One region of the Bacillus sp. JJ864 genome, then DNA from elsewhere that is predicted to be linked to it. Evidence: riboswitches for the same ligand, from Rfam matches in the RefSeq annotation. Region 1 holds a riboswitch; each other region holds the start of a gene.
What was found. A riboswitch is a leader RNA that binds a small molecule or an ion and turns the genes downstream of it on or off. The one in region 1 is predicted to bind S-adenosylmethionine.
Positions count from the first base shown of each region.

Region 2: another riboswitch for S-adenosylmethionine. It lies ahead of V7024_RS00110 (YvrJ family protein); the one in region 1 lies ahead of V7024_RS19080 (Na+/H+ antiporter NhaC family protein).
Region 3: another riboswitch for S-adenosylmethionine. It lies ahead of V7024_RS01000 (methionine biosynthesis PLP-dependent protein); the one in region 1 lies ahead of V7024_RS19080 (Na+/H+ antiporter NhaC family protein).

Region 1 covers NZ_JBALLY010000135.1:9,040-16,491, reverse strand. The annotation lists gene gltP (glutamate/aspartate:proton symporter GltP) at 223-1,494, shown strand; SAM riboswitch class I at 1,931-2,036, shown strand; gene V7024_RS19080 (Na+/H+ antiporter NhaC family protein) at 2,134-3,450, shown strand; gene V7024_RS19075 (flagellar basal body rod protein) at 3,740-4,096, shown strand; gene V7024_RS19070 (PspA/IM30 family protein) at 4,143-4,793, shown strand; gene liaF (cell wall-active antibiotics response protein LiaF) at 4,913-5,653, shown strand; gene V7024_RS19060 (sensor histidine kinase) at 5,653-6,714, shown strand; gene V7024_RS19055 (response regulator transcription factor) at 6,707-7,339, shown strand; gene V7024_RS19050 (bifunctional metallophosphatase/5'-nucleotidase) at 7,376-7,452, opposite strand, start outside.
Region 2 covers NZ_JBALLY010000001.1:13,606-18,708, forward strand. The annotation lists gene V7024_RS00085 (HAAS domain-containing protein) at 1-385, opposite strand, end outside; gene V7024_RS00090 (hypothetical protein) at 455-613, opposite strand; gene V7024_RS00095 (HAAS domain-containing protein) at 634-1,050, opposite strand; gene V7024_RS00100 (PadR family transcriptional regulator) at 1,104-1,436, opposite strand; gene V7024_RS00105 (3-hydroxybutyrate dehydrogenase) at 1,634-2,410, shown strand; gene V7024_RS00110 (YvrJ family protein) at 2,660-2,845, opposite strand; SAM riboswitch class I at 3,041-3,184, opposite strand; partial or broken gene V7024_RS00115 (carbon-nitrogen family hydrolase) at 3,248-4,128, opposite strand; gene V7024_RS00120 (pyridoxal phosphate-dependent aminotransferase) at 4,143-5,103, shown strand, end outside.
Region 3 covers NZ_JBALLY010000002.1:91,450-98,901, forward strand. The annotation lists gene V7024_RS00985 (GNAT family N-acetyltransferase) at 1-354, shown strand, start outside; gene V7024_RS00990 (RNA-guided endonuclease InsQ/TnpB family protein) at 369-731, shown strand; gene metC (cystathionine beta-lyase) at 887-2,050, opposite strand; gene V7024_RS01000 (methionine biosynthesis PLP-dependent protein) at 2,047-3,159, opposite strand; SAM riboswitch class I at 3,234-3,353, opposite strand; SAM riboswitch class I at 3,555-3,665, shown strand; gene V7024_RS01005 (bifunctional homocysteine S-methyltransferase/methylenetetrahydrofolate reductase) at 3,911-5,746, shown strand; gene metH (methionine synthase) at 5,743-7,452, shown strand, end outside.

The DNA.
Region 1 (7,452 bases):
GTTCTCATGTGAGGTTTCCTAACATGGTTTTATTCTTGTCAACAAAAATATTTGCATACTGGTAAACTTATTTAGTTGTCAGATTTCTATTTTTGTCTTATCATTTTAGGAGGGGAAGAAAGTATTGAATAGTCGAACAATATTTAATACTTCTATTTTCATATTTTATAGAAAAATAGAATGTGAAAATTAAGAACATCTAAGAAGGGGGTTGCAGCAAGTATGAAAAGAATTGGACTTGCATGGCAAATTTTAATAGGTCTTGCTCTCGGTATTCTTGTAGGGGCAATTTTTTATCAAGATCCGATGGTTGGGAAAGTTTTACAACCGATTGGTGATATTTTTATCCGTTTAATTAAAATGATTGTTGTGCCAATTGTAGTAGCTAGTATTGTTGTTGGTGTTGCCGGCGTTGGAGATGTGAAAAAGCTTGGACGTTTAGGCGGAAAAACAATTATTTATTTTGAAATTATTACAACGATTGCGATTGTTGTTGGTTTATTAGTAGCAAACATATTCCAGCCAGGAAAAGGCGTGAATATGTCAGAATTACAAAAAACAGATATTTCTAAGTATACAGCTACAACAGAGCAAGTACAGCATCATTCATTTGCAGATACGTTTGTAAATATCGTTCCAACGAATATTATGGATTCGTTGGCAAAAGGAGATATGCTTGCAATTATTTTCTTCTCTGTATTATTTGGTTTAGGAGTAGCGGCAATTGGAGAAAGAGGAAAACCAGTTCTGAATTTCTTCCAAGGTGTTGCAGATGCAATGTTTTATGTAACAAACCAGGTAATGAAGTTCGCGCCGTTTGGTGTGTTTGCGTTAATTGGCGTAACGGTTTCTAAGTTTGGTGTAACGTCATTAATTCCATTAGGTAAGTTAGTTATTGTTGTTTACGGAGCGATGATTTTCTTCGTTGTTGTTGTATTAGGTCTTACGGCAAAGTTATTTGGAATTAATATTTTCCAATTCTTTAAGATTTTAAAAGACGAGCTTATTTTAGCATTTTCTACAGCAAGCTCAGAGACGGTTCTACCAAAGATTATGGAAAAGATGGAGCGTTTCGGTTGTCCGAAAGCAATTACATCTTTCGTTATTCCGACAGGTTATTCATTTAACTTAGATGGTTCAACATTATATCAAGCAATTGCGGCAATTTTCTTAGCGCAAATGTATGGTATTCATTTATCTCTTACACAACAAATTACATTGCTTCTTGTATTGATGCTTACTTCAAAAGGGATTGCCGGTGTACCGGGCGTATCATTCGTTGTATTATTAGCAACGCTTCATACAGTAGGTATTCCGTCTGAAGGTTTAGCGTTTATCGCTGGTATTGACCGTATTTTAGATATGGCACGTACAGCAGTAAACGTAGTAGGTAACTCATTAGCTGCAGTTGTTATGTCTAAATGGGAAGGACAATATGACGCAGAAAAAGGACAAGCTTATTTGAAAGAGATCTCAGAGAAGCAAGTAGCTTAATTGATAGAAAGGCCTTCACGGTGCACGTGAAGGCCTTTTTCTATATAAATACAAATTAAAAACCCTTTCTTTTTAGGCGGGCGAGAGGACCTGGCCATGCATAGAAGCGGTCAGTGCCTATTTTGCGACATGCAAGGGTTAAAACAAAAGGAGAAAGCAAATAGCGGCCATGCTGTATTCTGAATAGCAGCGACTTATATGACACAATATATTGCTTCCTTTGTTTCCGTTTTGCTCGTGGTAGGAAAAGGGCTATTCGTTTCTATATGGAGGCAGATGCTTTCGTCCTCCGAAAAAGGAAAGTGATTGTTTCGATAGATATTTGTATAATATCAAAAAAATACCAACTATTTTGATAGAAATAATATTTGACATTTTCTCTTGCAGCAAGTAAAGTAAGGAAAGATTGATTTACACAAAAATATAATATGAAACCTTCTTATCAAGAGAGGCGGAGGGACTGGCCCTACGATGCCTCGGCAGCGGACTCATAATAGAGTGCTGTGCCAAATCCAGCAAGCGATATGCTTGATAGATGAGAAGAGTGTTTCTTATATGATATATAAGACCTCTTCTCTTTAGAAGAGGTCTTTTTCGCTCTTGTGAAGAATAGGTTTAGAAATAGGAGAGGATATAACTTTGGAACAAACAAAAGGAAATGCGTGGGCATTATTGCCACTTGGCATATTTTTAGCGTTATTTATTGGGTCTGGTGTAATTACAGGGGATTTTTATAAGTTACCAATTTTGGTTGCTATTTTAATTGCAGTTGCAGCTGCATTAGTAATGAACAGAAAAGAAAACTTTACAACAAAGGTTGAACGCTTTGCTAAAGGGGCTGGCAATCCAGATATCATGATTATGGTATTGATCTTTGTGTTAGCAGGTGCATTTTCTGAAACGGCAAAGGGTATGGGCGGCGTTGAAGCAACTGTAAACTTAGCTCTTTCTATTTTGCCGCAAGGGTTTTTAGTGGTTGGTTTATTTGTTATCGGTGCTTTTATTTCATTAGCAATGGGAACGTCAATGGGGACGATTGCAGCATTGGCTCCAATTGCAGTAGGGATTAGTGGAAACACGGATATTTCTATGGCGCTTGCTATGGCAACAGTTGTTGGCGGTGCGATGTTTGGCGATAACTTATCTTTTATTTCAGATACGACTATTGCAGCTGTACGTACACAAGGAACGGAAATGAAAGATAAATTTAAAACAAATTTCTTAATTGTATTACCAGCTGCTATTGTTACGTGTGTACTGTTAGTCGTTCTTACGTCAGGCACCCATTCAAATATGACGGCACATGCGTTTAATTGGGTGAAAATTTTACCGTACGCTGGAGTATTAATTACAGCACTACTTGGATGTAACGTACTAGTTGTATTAACTGGGGGAACAGTGCTAGCGGGTATTATTGGGATGGTAGACGGAAGCTATACACTAGCAAGCTTCTTTAAAAGTGTTACAGTAGGAATTAATGGTATGATGGAGCTTGTATTATTAGCAATTTTAATCGGTGGAATGGTTGAAATTATTCAATATAACGGTGGTATTCATTATTTAATGAATGTGCTAACGCGTAATATTCGTTCGAAAAAAGGTGCAGAATTTGGAATTGCTGGTCTTGTAAGTATGACAAATATGTGCACAGCAAATAATACGATTTCTATTATTTTCACAGGTCCACTAGCAAAGAATGTTGCAGACCAATATAATATTGATCCGAAAAAATCTGCGAGCTTGTTAGACTTATTCTCATGTAGCGTACAAGGATTAATCCCATACGGTGCGCAAATGTTAACGGCGGCAGGATTTGCTTCACTTTCACCAATTGAATTATTACCGTACTCATTTTATCCAATGTTAGTTGCGGTTTGCGGTATTATCTCAATTATAATTAATTTCCCGCGTCTCTCGCCTAAAGCTGAGAAAAAGGAATATCAAAAAACAGCATAATGAACAAAAGAGGATGTCTTATAGAAGGCATCCTCTTTTGTTTTGGATATCACAACGATAGAACTCCATTTTAATTTTTCAACATATAAGTCGCTGCTAGGGCTGGCCAGATGCTCTCGACCGCTTAAAAAGAAAAAGGGTTCTTATGTCGATTTTTTAATTTGTATTTATATAGGTCTGATAATAAATAGGACTTAAGTCTGAGAGAAAAACGGTTCTTAAGCTCGTTATAGAAAAACGAAAAGATAGGTAAGATAAGAGTATCAAAACGAAGGGAGGCAAGCACAAGATGAAACAATTTTTAGCGTTTATGGCAGCCGGTATTTTGGCTTTAATTGCTCTTGGAAGTCTTGCTGGTATTGTAGGATTAGCAATTGGAGCAGGGATTGTGTATTGGAGCTATAAATCATTTGTGCGAGCACAATCATTTTTTGGAAAGTTAGCTTGGGGGATCGTTGGTTTAATTGGCTTGTCAATTGCCCTATCTCATTCTCCAGCGTTAATCGGTATTGCGGCATTAGTCGTTCTATACTACGGATACCGTGAATGGAAAAAAGAGAAGCATGTAGTAGATGTTGATTCAGATAGCTCGAAGCCATATAGCAATTTTGAAGATGAGTGGAACAGATTAATGAAAAATAACTAATATGAAATAACAAAATATAATAGAGTAGAAGAGAGGAAGATTATAAATGAAACAATCATTATTCGGACGTGTACGTGATGCAGTACTTGCAGATTTTCATAATGTATTAGACGAGAAAGAAAGAAAAAATCCAATTGCGATGTTAAATCAATATTTACGTAATAGCGAGCGTGAGGTAATAAAAATTGAAAAATTAATTGAGCGTCACAAAACATTAAAATCTAATTTTGCTCATGAGCTTGAAGGGGCGCGTTATTTCGTAAATAAGAGATCCAAGCAAGCTGTAATTGCAAAGGAAGCAGGAGAAATGCAACTGCATGAACGTGCATTAGAAGAAATGGCATATTACGAAGGGCAAGTCGCTCGCTTAGAAAAAATGTATGCAGGGGTTGTAGAACAAATAGATGAGCTAGAACGTCGTCTATCTGAAATGAAAAATAAATTAAAAGAAATGAATGCAAAACGTATGGAATTAATGGCGCGTGAAAATATGGCACATGCAAACCGTCGTATGAATACAGCCCTTCATAAAATGGATGAAAACAACCCATTTTTACGCTTTGAAGAAATTGAAAATCACATTCGTGATTTAGAACTTCGCATCAATGAAGATCATGAACGTGACACATTTGATATGAAAATTGCAAAGCTTGAACGCGAAATGAAAGAGAAAAAAGAAGTATCTTTAGACAAATAAGTAATAAAATAATTGTAGTATATTATAAAACAAGCTTATGATATAGTGATAGAAGAAAAGGTGTTGGAATACAATGCCTTTTTCTTCTATGTACATACAATAAAGAAGGGGGAGCTGCAATGAAGAAACAATTTTCGAAAACACAATTATTAGGGATGCTCCTCGTCATATTTGCATTCGGTCTTTTTCTCGATATGATTCTTGGACATTTTGAGCCTGGTGCTCTTATTTTTGCCTTTATTATGATCATGTTTGGAAGACATTATCGAAAAAAGAATCGATATGTGAGAGGGAATGTGTGTCTATTTGTTGGGGGACTTGTTTTCTTATTTTTCCTATTTTCATCAGCAGCTTTCGTTCTCGTTTTATTTGCTTGCTTAGCTTTCATTGGTTACCAACTGATGCAAGGTCAGCAGAAGACAAAAGCGGTACAGGTAGAAATTAAGGAAAAAGAATATATAAATGAAGAAAAACCAATCTATCGAACAGAACCGTATATAAAGAATATAATGGTTGGTAACGTACGAATAATGGACCATATATATGAGTTAGAAGATGTTAATATTCAATATGGAGTCGGTGATGTTGAAATTGATTTAACAACAGCTATGATTCCAGAAGGCGAAACGGTCATTGTCATTCGCGGTGTGATTGGTAATATTCGTCTGTATGTTCCGTACGATATTGAACTATCTTTGAATCATTCTGTTATTGTTGGAAGAGTTTTACTACCATCGTATGAAGAAACAGGCTTTAATCGTAATGTGAAGTTTAGAACGGAACAGTATAAAGAAGCTCCTCGACGTATTAAAATTATTTCTTCGCTTATCGTAGGCGATACGGAAGTGAGGAAAATATAATGAAAAAACAGAAGAACATTTCATGGATGTATATTCGCTACTCGATATTGTCTTCTATGAGTATTGCACTTATTTGTACTTTCGTTTATATATGGAAAAGCCAGCAAAATGTGTATGATTTATTGTGGAAAGAATCTATTGCTTCTGTTCCTGTTAGTTTGTTTATTTTAGGTACGAGTCTCCTCATTGGTGGAATTGTTGGATATGCAATTGGTTATTATATGCAGCAGCGTATCCAAGGGTTAACGACTTTTTTATTTGAAGTAGAAAGAGGGAATTTTCCAAGAGATGCTTCGTTTACAGGGGAAGATGAATTTCAAGAAGTAGAACGGAAGGTAATTGCGCTTGCTAGACGGTTAGAAGAGCAAGCAGGATTATTTCAAAAAGTAACGAATGAACGAGCGCAGTGGAATGAAGAAATGAGACAACAGGCCATTTCAGAGGAGCGGCATCGTTTAGCGAGAGAGCTTCATGATTCTGTCAGTCAACAGCTCTTTGCGATGTCGATGATGATGTCAGCAATTAATGAGCAAACCACTCATATACCAGAGGGTACGCAAAAACAATTAAAACTTGTTGAAAATATGGTTGTAAATGCTCAATCAGAAATGAGAGCGCTGCTTCTTCATTTACGTCCCGTCCAATTAGAAGGTAAAAAGTTAACAGAAGGCATTGAAGAATTATTAACAGAGCTTTCAAGAAAACAGCATATGAAGATTGAATGGTTGATTGAGCCAATTCAATTGAAAAAAGGTGTAGAAGATCACTTATTCCGTATTGTACAAGAAGCACTATCTAATACATTGCGGCATGCAAAAGCGAAGAAAACAGAAGTAAGACTGCGTCAAATTGATGAATATGCAATTTTAAAAATAATTGATGATGGTGTAGGCTTTGAAGTAGGCGTGAACAAAGCCGGATCATATGGTCTTCGCTCTATGCAAGAGCGCGTTCATGAAATTGGCGGAACTTTAAAGGTATTAAGTTTTCCGAATAAAGGAACGCAAATTGAGGTGAAAGTGCCGATTCTTTTAGAAAGAGGGGAGGAACAAGATGATTAAAGTATTGCTTGTTGACGATCATGAAATGGTTCGTATGGGTGTATCGGCCTATTTATCGACTCAGCCGGACATTGAAGTTGTAGGAGAAGCGGAAAATGGAAGAAAAGGTTCAGAATTAGCACTATTACTAAAACCAGATATTATTTTAATGGATCTTGTTATGGATGAAATGGACGGAGTTGAAGCAACGAGAGCGATTATTCAAGAATGGCCAGAAGCAAAAATTGTTGTTGTGACAAGCTTCTTAGACGATGAAAAGTTATATCCGGTTATTGAAGCTGGTGCAACTAGCTATTTGTTGAAAACATCTAGAGCAAGTGATATAGCAGATGCAGTTCGAGCGACATACGATGGGGAAACAGTGCTCGAACCGAAAGTTACCGGAAAAATGATGTCACGTATGCGTCAAAAGAAGGAACAGCCGCTGCATGAAGAGTTAACAGAACGAGAATTTGAAATTTTATTATTGATTGCCGAGGGAAAGAGTAATCAAGAAATTGCTGATGAACTATTTATTGCTTTAAAAACAGTGAAGACCCATGTAAGTAATATTTTAAATAAATTACATGTAAGTGATCGGACACAAGCAGTTATTTATGCGTTTCGTCACCAGCTTGCAAAATAAAAAGGCTGTCGAGAAGCCTTTTTATTTTGTAAGTGTTCACTGTACTTTTTGAATATGATTCCCTTGAACATTTTCTAAAGATGGATTAGAACGGATGAAATTTGCGAATGCTT
Region 2 (5,103 bases), on a different contig from region 1:
TTAATATAAACAATCCACTCCAACCAATAAAGCGAATAATAATAATAGCAGCCAAAACAAACAACATGATTCCGATGATATATCGCAACTTCCCAGTAATTTCAAATAACGTTGTCTCATACCATTCATTAGAAAACATAAGTGTAAGAGATAATAATATAGGCGTTATAGCCATAATCGTTAATACTATATTTCGTTTCCATTTATTACTTTGAAAAGTCATGTTTCGTACAAATAACACATTACCTGCAAGTATGAAACCTACAATAAGCGGATAACCAATGAAACTAATAACAGATACTTTGTAGGGCTCATTCAAATTTCGAAATAATAAATCTGGAATTGTCCAATATGCGGTTACACTGATAATGAAAGTTATCAGCAAAGAAAAATTCTTCTTCCTATCTATGTCCATTTCTCTCGCTAATTCATCTGCATATCGCTTTGGAGAATCTCAAAAAATATCTATTACTGTTTTCCCTTGCTGTTCTCCTTCTATTAAATGAAGTTCGACGTCTTCTAAAAAAGATTTTATATCGTCTTCTTTTATTCCTTTTACCGTTAAATACGCTCCTGTATCTTCTAGAAATTGCTTTGATTCTCTTGAAAGCATCTAACTATCTCCTATCTTAACTATCTCTGTACAATATTTTGTCGTTTAGAATCCCACATCATAAGCAGTACTAAACTTCCATACAATAAAATTGGTTCTAAAAATCCCCAATCCGTATTATTAACACCAAAATATTCAAATGAAAACATGATGAAAAGCAAAACAACTAAGGTTAATACCCCCATCCAGCTATTTAAACGAAAATTAATTATGATAACCACTACAAATAATAGAAAGCCTAGAACGTAACTTTGCGCTGAGGATAAAGACAAAAATGGTGTACCATACTGTTTATCTAGTAACATTAATCCAACAAGTAAAACCATTGGAATAACAGCCATTACTACATATAGAATGGAAAACTCTCTCAATTTACTTTGAAAACTGGAGCTTCGAAAAGCAAAAATCATACTTGCTATCATCAAAAATAGAATGATATTCTCCCCTCGTTTAGATTACTTGTTTTTGATTTACTTTCATCACGTCAGCGTTATCGTTTCCTCCCTTTTCCTTCTAACAAACGCTGTACACTACTTTGCATCGCTCCCCACCGTTCCATGAAATTATCTAGTGCATCTTCACCTTTTTCTGTTAATGTGTAATATTTTCGCTTTGGACCAGATGGCGATTCCTTCATCGTACTTGTAATCAACCCTTCTTTTTGCATGCGAATTAATAGCGGATAAATACTTCCTTCACTTGCCATAGTAAAACCATACTGTGCCAGTTTTTCACTCATTTCATATCCGTATATTTCTCCTTCAGAAATAATGGCAAGTAAGCATCCTTCCAAAATACCTTTTAGCATTTGACTTGTCGACATAATTCAAATCCTCCCTCTATCTTGTTTTACAAGATAGATAAGTATAAGTATCTTGCTTTACAAAATAGTATAGCAAACAGTATTTTGTAAAACAAGATAGCTTACGTATTTTTCCCAAAAGCTTGCAGGATTTTCCACTTCACTTCTATAAATAGAGCATTAGACTAACTATATTCGTGGAGGAGATGGAATAAAAAATGTTTAGCAATCGCGTTGTATTTTTAACAGGTGCAGCAAGCGGCATTGGATATGAAATGGGAAAGGCCTTTGCAAAAGAGGGGGCAACTGTCATAATTACGGATCGGTTAGAGATCCGAGTACAAGAGGCAGTGAAACAATTACAGAACGAAGGGTATAAAGTATCGGGAATGCAATGTGATGTAACAGTAGAACGTGAGATTGAACAAGCTATTTCTGAAACTGTTACACGATTTGGTTCACTTGATGTATTAATTAATAATGCAGGTATGCAATACGTTTCTCCAATTGAAGATTTTCCAACTGAAAAGTTTGAAATGCTGATTAAAATTATGCAAATTGCACCGTTTATTGCAATAAAACACGCATTTCCTATTATGAAAAAACAACGATACGGTCGCGTTATTAATATCGCTTCTATTAATGGTCTCGTTGGCTTTGCAGGTAAATCTGCATATAATAGCGCCAAACACGGGGTAATCGGGCTTACAAAAGTCGCAGCACTAGAAGGAGCTGAGTATGGTATTACCGTAAATGCACTTTGTCCCGGCTATGTTGATACCCCTCTTGTTCGTAATCAACTTCAAGATTTAGCTACAACAAGAAATGTCCCGCTTGAACATGTGTTAGAAGATGTCATTTACCCGCTCGTACCGCAACAACGATTATTACATACAGAAGAAATTTCAAACTACGCCTTATTTTTAGCAAGTGAAAAAGCAAAAGGGATTACAGGACAAGCTGTTGTCATTGACGGTGGTTATACGACACAGTGAAATTCAACAAACTATTTTTTCTATATCAATATAAAAAAAAACGGATTGTGCCTATTCACACAATCCGTTTCCGTTACATATATAAATCCACTTTGATTTTTTAACACACAAATCGCAACTATGCAGGATATAACACGCCTGCTACTGGCCTGCTCCTTTTGTTTCAAACCTGGCATGTGGCAGGAAAAGGACCTGACCGCTCCTATGCACGGCCAGACGCTCTCGCCCTCCCCTAAAAAAAGGGGGGGTTTATGTCGGTTTTTCAATTTGCATATACATATTTTCTTTTGGAGATTCATATCTGTGCATTTGCTTTGGTAACTTCTCAATCGCAACAATAACGCTATCTAACTTACTTTCAATTCTATGCAGCAAGTATAGCGTAACAACAATTGGAAAACCAACATTGCCAATAACTGATATCCATTCCTCCATCGTTGTCTCCTCCCTTCTTATTATAAATAAGCAGAGAGGCAAAAAAGTGGTAATTAAAAACAAATTAAATCATTTCAGCTGTTTTTTCTGTTAACTGCTTGTATCCCACTTTGATTCCCCCTAATATGTTAGGGCTTTTCATCATAAGAAAAACCCCTTTCTACAACGAAAGAGGTTTGAAGATTCACTTCTCCCCTCTTATCTACCAGAAAGTCTCTTTCTGTTGGAATTAGCACCGTGCCTTACTAGGCGCCAATCATGCGCCCCATTTCACAATGGTATTACGGTCGGTTGCTGGGTTTCATCGGGCCAAATCCCTCCACCTGCTCTTGATAAGAGTATATATAGTTGTCTGAATTTTTAGTTTCCGATTCTGACTATACCAAGAATAAAATTTGTTTGTCAAGATTTTTTTGTCGTGTACAATTCTGGACGACGATCAAAAAAAACAGGAATCCCTTTACGCACTTCAGAAATTCTCTTTATATCTAGCGTTCCATACAAAATCATTTCTGTTTCATCAGCCTCAGTAACGATTTCTCCCCAAGGATTAATAATAAGGGAATGGCCTGCAAATACATTATTAGGATCACTCCCAGCACGATTACACGCTACTACATAACTTTGGTTTTCAATCGCCCTTGCTTGAAGCAATAATCGCCAATGTTCTAAACGAACAAGTGGCCACTCTGCTACAACAAATAATACCGTTGCCCCGTGCGCAGTATGAACGCGCATCCACTCTGGAAAACGAATATCATAGCAAATTGTTCCTGCACACGGTATACCCTCCAATAGAAAATGCCCCGTTTCATTTCCAGCAATCAAATATTTATGTTCATCCATCAGTTGAAACAAATGCACTTTACTATATTCAGACACAATGCTTCCGTTTCGATCACTAATATACATCGTATTCGTAACACCATTCTCTGTTTGCTTAGCGATTGAACCACCGACAATATTTACTCCATTTTGCTTACTCCACTTTGATAATAAACCTTTTGTATCATTCCCATCTAGATCAGCAATATCAGGAAGACGCTCTAAATCATAACCTGTTGTCCATAACTCTGGCAATACAATAACATCCGGATTTCCCTTCATCGCCTCGCTTATTTTTTTTTCAGCATGTTCTATATTTTTTTCAACATTACCAAAAGCGATATTCATTTGTACACAAGCAATTTTCATTACTCTTTTCCTTCTTCCTTTTTATTTTTTTCTTTACAAAAAGTTGGAAAGATTATATTATTTGTCACTATAATTGTAACAACTTTCAAAAGAGGTGGAAAGTATGAAACATTTTCAACCTTCCGAGATATTAACATCATTACCAACACAATTTTTTGCTTCTCTTGTCGCAAAAGTAAATGGAGTAATGCAAGCTGGTCATGATGTTATTAACTTAGGACAAGGAAATCCAGATCAGCCAACACCAGCGCACGTCATAACAGCATTACAACGTGCAGCAGAACATCCTATTCATCATAAATATCCGCCATTTCGAGGACATGAAAGTTTAAAAGAGGCTGTCGCTACATTTTATGAGCGTGAATACGGTGTACAATTAAACTCGAAAACAGAAGTAGCTGTTCTATTTGGCGGAAAAGCTGGCTTAGTTGAATTACCTCTTTGTTTTACGAATCCAGGTGATACAGTTCTTGTTCCCGATCCAGGTTATCCAGATTATTTGTCAGGGATAGCCTTAGCAAAAACAAAGATTGCTACAATGCCACTGCTATCAGAAAATCAATTTTTACCTGATTATACAAAGATTGATGCGCAAACTGCTGAACAAGCAAAATTAATGTTTTTAAACTATCCGAACAATCCAACTGGAGCCGTTGCAACAACAAAATTCTTTGAGGAAACTGTATCGTTTGCAAACGAACATAACATTTTAGTCTGTCATGATTTCGCGTATGGGGCGATTGGTTTTGACGCTAAAAAGCCGATTAGTTTCTTACAAATCGATGGAGCAAAAAATGTTGGCATTGAAATTTATACGTTGTCAAAAACGTATAATATGGCAGGATGGCGCATCGCGTTTGCCGTTGGGAATGAAAGTGTTATTGAAACGATTAACGTATTACAAGATCATATGTATGTTAGTATTTTTGGTGCCGTACAAGAAGCTGCTCAAAAAGCGTTATTAAGTCCGCAAACTTGTGTCGATGAACTCGTAGAACGCTATGAATCTCGAAGAAATGCTTTCATTACTGCTTGTCGTTCTATCGGCTGGAATGTCACCTCAC
Region 3 (7,452 bases), on a different contig from region 1:
ACAGTTAGCCCTTCGGAAGAAAAGGTATACGAAATGTTTACCGCTATACTGGAAAAAGGGGGATATTATTTAGTAGCTAAAGAAGACGATCAAATACAAGGATGGATTCTTCTTGGTGAAAATAAAGATTACTTTACAGATGCAATTGATGGATTTATCTATGATATATTTGTCTTACCTGAATATCGTGGAAAAGGACTATCTAAGGTGCTTATCCAGCATGGAATTGAGGAGTTAAAATTAAAGGGCTATAAAGAAATAGGTTTAAATGTGTTTGCATCGAATACGGCGAAAGAATTGTATAAAAGATTAGGATTTAAGGAAACTCAAATTTTAATGAAATTATCAATTTAATACATTAAAGCTAGATGGATTTTCTTCATAAACTCAGTTACAATCTTACGAAAGAGTATGCTATTATCGTTGTAGAAAATCTGAACATTCGTAACATGGTTAAAAACAGAAAATTATCGAAATCTATTTCTGATGCAGGATGGGGAATGTTTCGAAACATGCTTGCTTACAAGTGTGAAAATCATGGCGGTGTACTCATTAAAATAGAACCAAATTATACTTCACAAGACTGTTCTTTTTGTGGGAATCGTGTGAAGAAGTCTCTCTCTATTCGTACTCATATTTGTACAAAGTGCGGAATGATATTAGATAGAGATTATAATGCGAGCCTGAACATCTTACAAAAAGGATTAGAAGAATTGCTTATCACAAACTAAAGTCTACAAACTGTAGGGCAAGGTTATGTCCGAACAGTATAAACTACGCCTGTGGAGACTGTGTAAGACGCAGTGGGTCCCCCCACTGCGCAATGGTCTATGAAACAGGAAGCCCCTTCTTCAATCAGGCCGTAAGATGGATAAGGAGGGGTTATTCACGAGGTAACGACTTCTTCAACATACGTAAGTGCATGCTCAAAGTCCGCAATTAAATCGTCTACGTTTTCTAATCCGACAGATAAGCGCAGCAGTGCATTTGAAATTCCACGTTTTTCACGTTCTTCTTGTGACATGGCAGCGTGTGACATTTTTGCTGGATACGAAAGGATTGATTCAACAGCTCCTAAACTAACTGCAAATACGGGAAGTTGAATGTGTGCTAGAAATTGTCGCAGCACATGTTCAGATTCTAGTGTAAAGGAAAGGACCGCTCCTGCTGATTGTGCTTGATTGTGCTGCGTTTCATATCCGAGATGGGATGGTAACCCTGGATAATAGATATCTTTAATTTTGGGATGCTGCTGTAAATAACAGGCGATTTTTTCAGCGTTTCGCGAAGAGTGCTCTAAGCGAACGTGCAATGTTTTTAAACCGCGAAGGACAAGGGAGCAATCTTGTGGTCCTAATATAGCTCCAAAAGAATTTTGTAAAAATCCTACCTTTTTTGCGAGTTCTTCATCTTTTACGATTGCTAATCCTGCGGTAACATCACTATGACCTGCAAGAAATTTTGTTGCGCTATGGAGAACGATATCAGCCCCAAGTTCTAGTGGTTTTTGGTAAAGGGGTGTTAAAAATGTATTATCAACAAAAGTGAGCGCACCAATAGATTTTGCAAGTTCACAAACGGCGCTAATATTTGTTACTTTTAATAATGGATTTGATGGTGTTTCAACGTAAAAAACTTTTGTATTAGGACGAATGTTTTGTTTTACCTCTTCTAAATTTGTCATGTCAACAAATGTGTGTGAAACGCCGTAACGAGAAAGAACTTCCGTTATAATTCGGTATGTCCCCCCGTATACGTCTTCAGAAATAAGGACATGGTCTCCTTGCGATAAAAGAAGAAAAGTTGTTGAAATCGCAGCCATGCCAGATGAAAAGGCAAATCCTTTGCTTCCGCCTTCTAGTAAAGCGATTAGTTCCTCGAGAGCTTCGCGTGTTGGATTTCCAGAACGACTATAATCATATTTTCCAAATGTATCTACATCAAATTGATGAAATGTAGATGTATTATAAACAGGAACATTTACAGCACCTGTTTGTTTGTCATGCTTAAAACGATTATGAAGTAAAAGTGTATCTAGGGAATAACTCATATTCTCACTCCTTCTTTTACTTGTTTTAAAGTTTGCTGTAAGTCTTGAATCAAATCATCTTGGTTTTCAATTCCTACGGAGAAGCGAAGTAGACGATTACAAACGCCTCGTGCAGTGCGAATATCTTCTGGTATATCGGCATGTGTTTGTGTTGCTGGGTATGTAATAAAGCTTTCTACACCGCCAAGACTTTCTGCGAACGTAATAAGAGAAAGTGATTGCAAGAACGGATCAATCCATGCTTCTTCTCGTAGTTTAAAAGAGATCATACCGCCTTTTCCTGGATAATACACATCGGTTATCGCTTCTTCTTCTTGTAAATAAGAAACAATTGCTTTTGCATTCTCTTCGTGCTGCCTCATGCGCAGCGCTAATGTTTTCATGCCGCGTATTAAAAGCCAAGAATCAAATGGGCTTAACACAGCTCCAGATGCGTTGTGATAGTGAGCGAGTTCTTCGCATAATTTTGCCCCTTTTGCAACAACGAGTCCGCTTAATACGTCATTATGACCACCTAAATACTTTGTAGCGCTATGCAGGACAATATCAGCTCCTATTGTTAATGGTTGTTGTAAATAGGGTGTGTAAAATGTGTTATCAATAATAAGGAGCAGGTCGTGCCGCTTTGCAACGGCAGCAACTGCGGCAATGTCGGTTATTTGCATAAGTGGATTTGTTGGTGTTTCTATGAAAATGGCTTTTGTTTTCGGTGAAATTGCTTTTTCAATTTCTTCTATATGCTGCGTATCTACATATCTACATCGAACATCCCATTTTTGCTCGTGCTCTGTAAATAAACGATATGTTCCGCCGTATAAATCTTCAGATACAATCAGTTCGTCACCAGAGCGGAATAATGAAAGGACAAGAAGAACAGCAGCCATTCCTGAGCTACAGGCATAGCCTTGTTCACCTTGTTCTAAGTCAGTGATTGCACGCTCTAATAAAAGGCGTGTTGGGTTTCCAGTTCGGGAATAATCAAACCCAGTTGACTTTCCAATTCCTTCGTGGCGATAAGCTGTGGAGAAGTAAACGGGTGGATTGACTGCTCCAGTTGTTGTTTCACTGCGATTTCCAATTTGGGCAAGCTTTGTTTCGATTGTAGACATAATAAAATTCCTCCTTAGTGCAAAATAAAAAAGCCTTCTAAGAAGAAGGCTTTTTTATGACGAATATAGTCTTCTTCTTATCTGTCAAATCATTTCTCAATTTGCTGGAATTAGCACCTTATTAACAAATAAAAAGCTTGTTAATGGTTGCTGAGGCGTCATTGGGCCAGTCCCTCGACCTCTCTCGATAAGAATTCGAAATATGAAGTTTTTAATTATGTTTTTTACTTTACAATAAATTTAGAAAGAAACGCAACTATTTTTTGAATAATTTTATTTTTCTTTCTTTTTGTTGACTTTCGTACTTTAACATGCTAAATTAGTAAAAAAATTAACAAAGATTGTTAATAAGTGAACGGATGATGTTCGCTTTTTGAAAACATAATTGAATGAAACTCTTATCAAGAGTGGTGGAGGGAAAGGCCCTGTGAAACCCAGCAACCTTCAAACAACATGTTTGAAACGGTGCTAAGACCTGCGGAACAAAGCGTTCTGAATGATAAGAGGAGGATAAAAACCCCCTCTTCATTAAGAAGAGGGGGTTTTTATATAAATACAAATTAAAAACCCCTTTCTTTCTGGGGGGACGAGAGCGTCTGGCCATGTATAGAAGCGGTCAGGGCCTTTTCCTGCCACATATAAGGTTTAAAACAAAAGGAGAAAGCGACTGTAGGTTTTGTTTTGCATAGAAGTGACTTATATGTCGAAAAAGCAAAATAGATTTATATATTGACTGAAGAGAGGGAGACATGTGAAATTACTAGATTTATTGCAAAGAGGAATTGTGATTGGGGATGGAGCGATGGGAACGTTGCTGTATTCTCATGGTTTACAAAGTTGCTTTGAAGAATTGAATGTATCTGAACCAGAACGGATTATTTCGATTCATAAACAATATGTTGCAGCAGGGGCAGATGTTATTCAAACCAATACATATGGAGCAAACGAAGGGAAACTTCGCATGTACGGTCTTGAGGATCGCGTAAAGAAAATTAACCGAGCCGCTGTAAGACATGCAAAAGAAGCTGTAACAGAAAAGAATGCAATCGTTGGGACCATCGGTGGAATGAAACATATTGGAGCAGTTACAACCACTGATATGGAGCGCGAATTTATGCTCTTAGAGCAAGCAGATGCCCTATTAGAAGAAAGTGTGGATGGGCTATTATTAGAAACGTTTTACGATGAGTTTGAATTACTTCATGCAGTGAAAGTATTAAGTAAGCAAACAAATGTCCCTCTTATTGCGCAGCTTGCCCTTCACGAAGCTGGTACAACTCAAAACGGAAATAGTGTGGATGATGTATTGAAGCAGCTTATAGAGTACGGTGCAAATGTGGTCGGATTAAATTGCCAGTTAGGACCGCTTCATATGATTGAATCGTTTAAAACGATAGAAATTCCTAAATATGGTTACTTATCTGCGTATCCAAATGCTGGTCTTCCTAAATATGTAGAAGGTCGTTACGTATACGAAGGAAGCCCGGCTTATTTTGAAGAGATGGCGCCGGCATTTATTAAGCAAGGCGTTAGGCTTCTAGGAGGCTGTTGTGGTACAACTCCTGCCCATATCGAAGCGATGAAGCGAGCGCTTGAAAATGAGTACCCTGTTACAGCCAAAGAAGTTGTAAAGCGAGCGGAAGTAATAACAACGCAGCGTGTAAATGTAGTGGATCGAATTACATTAGCAGAAAAAGCGAAAAAGGAAACGACGGTGATTGTTGAGCTAGATCCGCCTAAAACGTTGGATACACAGAGATTTTTTGAAGGAGCAAAGGCGTTGAAGCGTGCCGGAGCAGATGCGATTACGTTAGCAGATAATTCATTAGCATCGCCTCGTGTATCAAATATGGCAATGGGAGCGTTATTAACAAAGCATGATATCCCTATATTAACTCATTTAACGTGTCGTGATCATAATGTGATTGGGCTGCAGTCTCATTTACTTGGATTAGCAGCACTCGGTATGGAGGAAGTATTGGCATTAACCGGAGATCCTGCGCGGGTTGGTGATTTTCCTGGTGCAACATCTGTATATGACTTGTCTTCGATAGAACTCATTAAAATGATTAAGGAAATGAACAATGGCCGTTCTATTTTAGGAAAAACAATTGGAGCAGCTACCCATTTTTCGATTGGCGGGGCTTTTAATCCGCATGTTAGGCATATCGAGGCCGCTGTAAAACGTATGGAGAAAAAAATTGCAGCTGGTGCGGAGTATTTTTTAACGCAACCCATTTATGATGCGGCAGTCATTCGAAATGTATATGAAGCAACGAAGCATATCGAACAGCCAATTTTTATTGGAATTATGCCGCTTGTAAGTAAACGAAATGCAGACTTTTTACATTTTGAAGTGCCAGGTATTACTCTTCCAGAAGAAGTGAGAAGGCGTATGGACGGACATAAAACATCAGAAGAAGCAGTGACAGAGGGAATTCATATATCTAAAGAATTAATTGATGTAGCAATGGAGTTATTTAATGGTATTTATTTAATTACACCATTTTTAAAATATGAAGTGACAGAAGCGCTCGTTCGGTATATTCAAGCAAAGAAAGAGCAGAAAGAAGGAATGAATGTATGAGACAAATCGAGGAAAGATTGCAGCAAGAAATTTTAATACTAGATGGTGCAATGGGAACGATGATTCAGCAAGAAGACCTTTCAGCTGCAGATTTTGGCGGAGAAGAATATGAGGGCTGTAATGAATATTTAGTAAAAACACGGCCGGACGTTATTTTACATATTCATAAAGCGTATATTGAAGCAGGAGCAGATATTATTGAAACGAATACATTTGGTGCAACAAACATTGTACTCAGTGATTATAACCTTTCTCACTTAGATGAGGAGTTGAATGAAAGAGCGGCTCGATTAGCAAAACAAGCTGTCAAAGCAAGCGGTAAAGAGGTATATGTAGCCGGTGCAATGGGCCCAACGACAAAAGCGATTAGTGTCACAGGTGGTGTTGCTTTTGAAGAACTTATTGAGGCATATACAAGACAAACACGCGGTTTACTGCGCGGCGGTGTAGATTTGTTACTTGTAGAAACCAGTCAGGACATGCGCAATGTAAAAGCAGCCTGTTTAGGAATTGAAAAGGCATTTATTGAGGCAGAGAAAAAAGTTCCGCTTATGATTTCAGGAACAATTGAACCGATGGGAACGACGTTAGCTGGGCAAACAATTGAAGCATTCTATTTATCGGTAGAGCATATGAATCCATTATCGGTTGGATTAAACTGTGCAACAGGACCAGAGTTTATGAGAGAACATATTCGTTCACTTGCAGAGTTATCTGAGTGTTGCATCTCTTGTTATCCAAATGCTGGACTTCCAGATGAAGACGGGCATTATCATGAATCCCCGCAGTCACTTGCTCATAAAGTGAAACAGTTTGCAGAAGAAGGCTGGGTGAACATTGTTGGTGGGTGCTGCGGGACAACGCCAGCGCATATTCGTGCGATGAAAGAGGCGCTGCTATCATTTGATCCCCGTGTGAAACGAGAAAGAAAAGGTCATGGGATTAGCGGACTTGAAGCGTTGCAATATGAAGATTCCATGCGCCCGTTATTCGTTGGAGAGCGCACGAATGTAATCGGTTCACGTAAATTTAAACGTCTTGTTGCAGAAGGGAATTTTGAAGAAGCAGCGGAAGTAGCAAGGGCGCAAGTAAAGAAAAATGCCCATATTATTGATATTTGCATGGCAGACCCAGACCGGGATGAAATAGAAGATATGGAAAATTTCTTGCAAGCTGTAACGAAAGTATTAAAGGTACCAATTATGATTGATTCGACAGATGAGCAAGTGATGGCGCGAGCTCTTACTTATTTGCAAGGAAAAGGAGTGATTAACTCTATTAACTTAGAAAATGGAGAAGAGCGTTTTGAAGAAGTGATTCCACTTATTAAACAGTACGGATCGGCTATTGTTGTGGGAACAATTGATGAAATTGGTATGGCGGTAACGGCTGAGCGGAAGCTTGAAATTGCCAAAAGAAGTTATGAACTTTTAACAACAAAATATGGAGTACGTCCGTCAGATATTATTTTTGACGCGCTTGTCTTTCCAGTTGGAACAGGTGATGAAGAATATATCGGTTCAGCTGCAGCAACAATTGAAGGCATTCGGCTTATAAAAGAAGAGATGCCTGAATGTTTAACAATATTAGGTGTAAGTAATATTTCATTTGGTTTGCCGCCAGCAGGACGCGAAGTATTAAATTCGGTCTTTTTATATCATGCAACAAAGGCTGGGTTAGATTATGCCATTGTGAATACCGAAAAG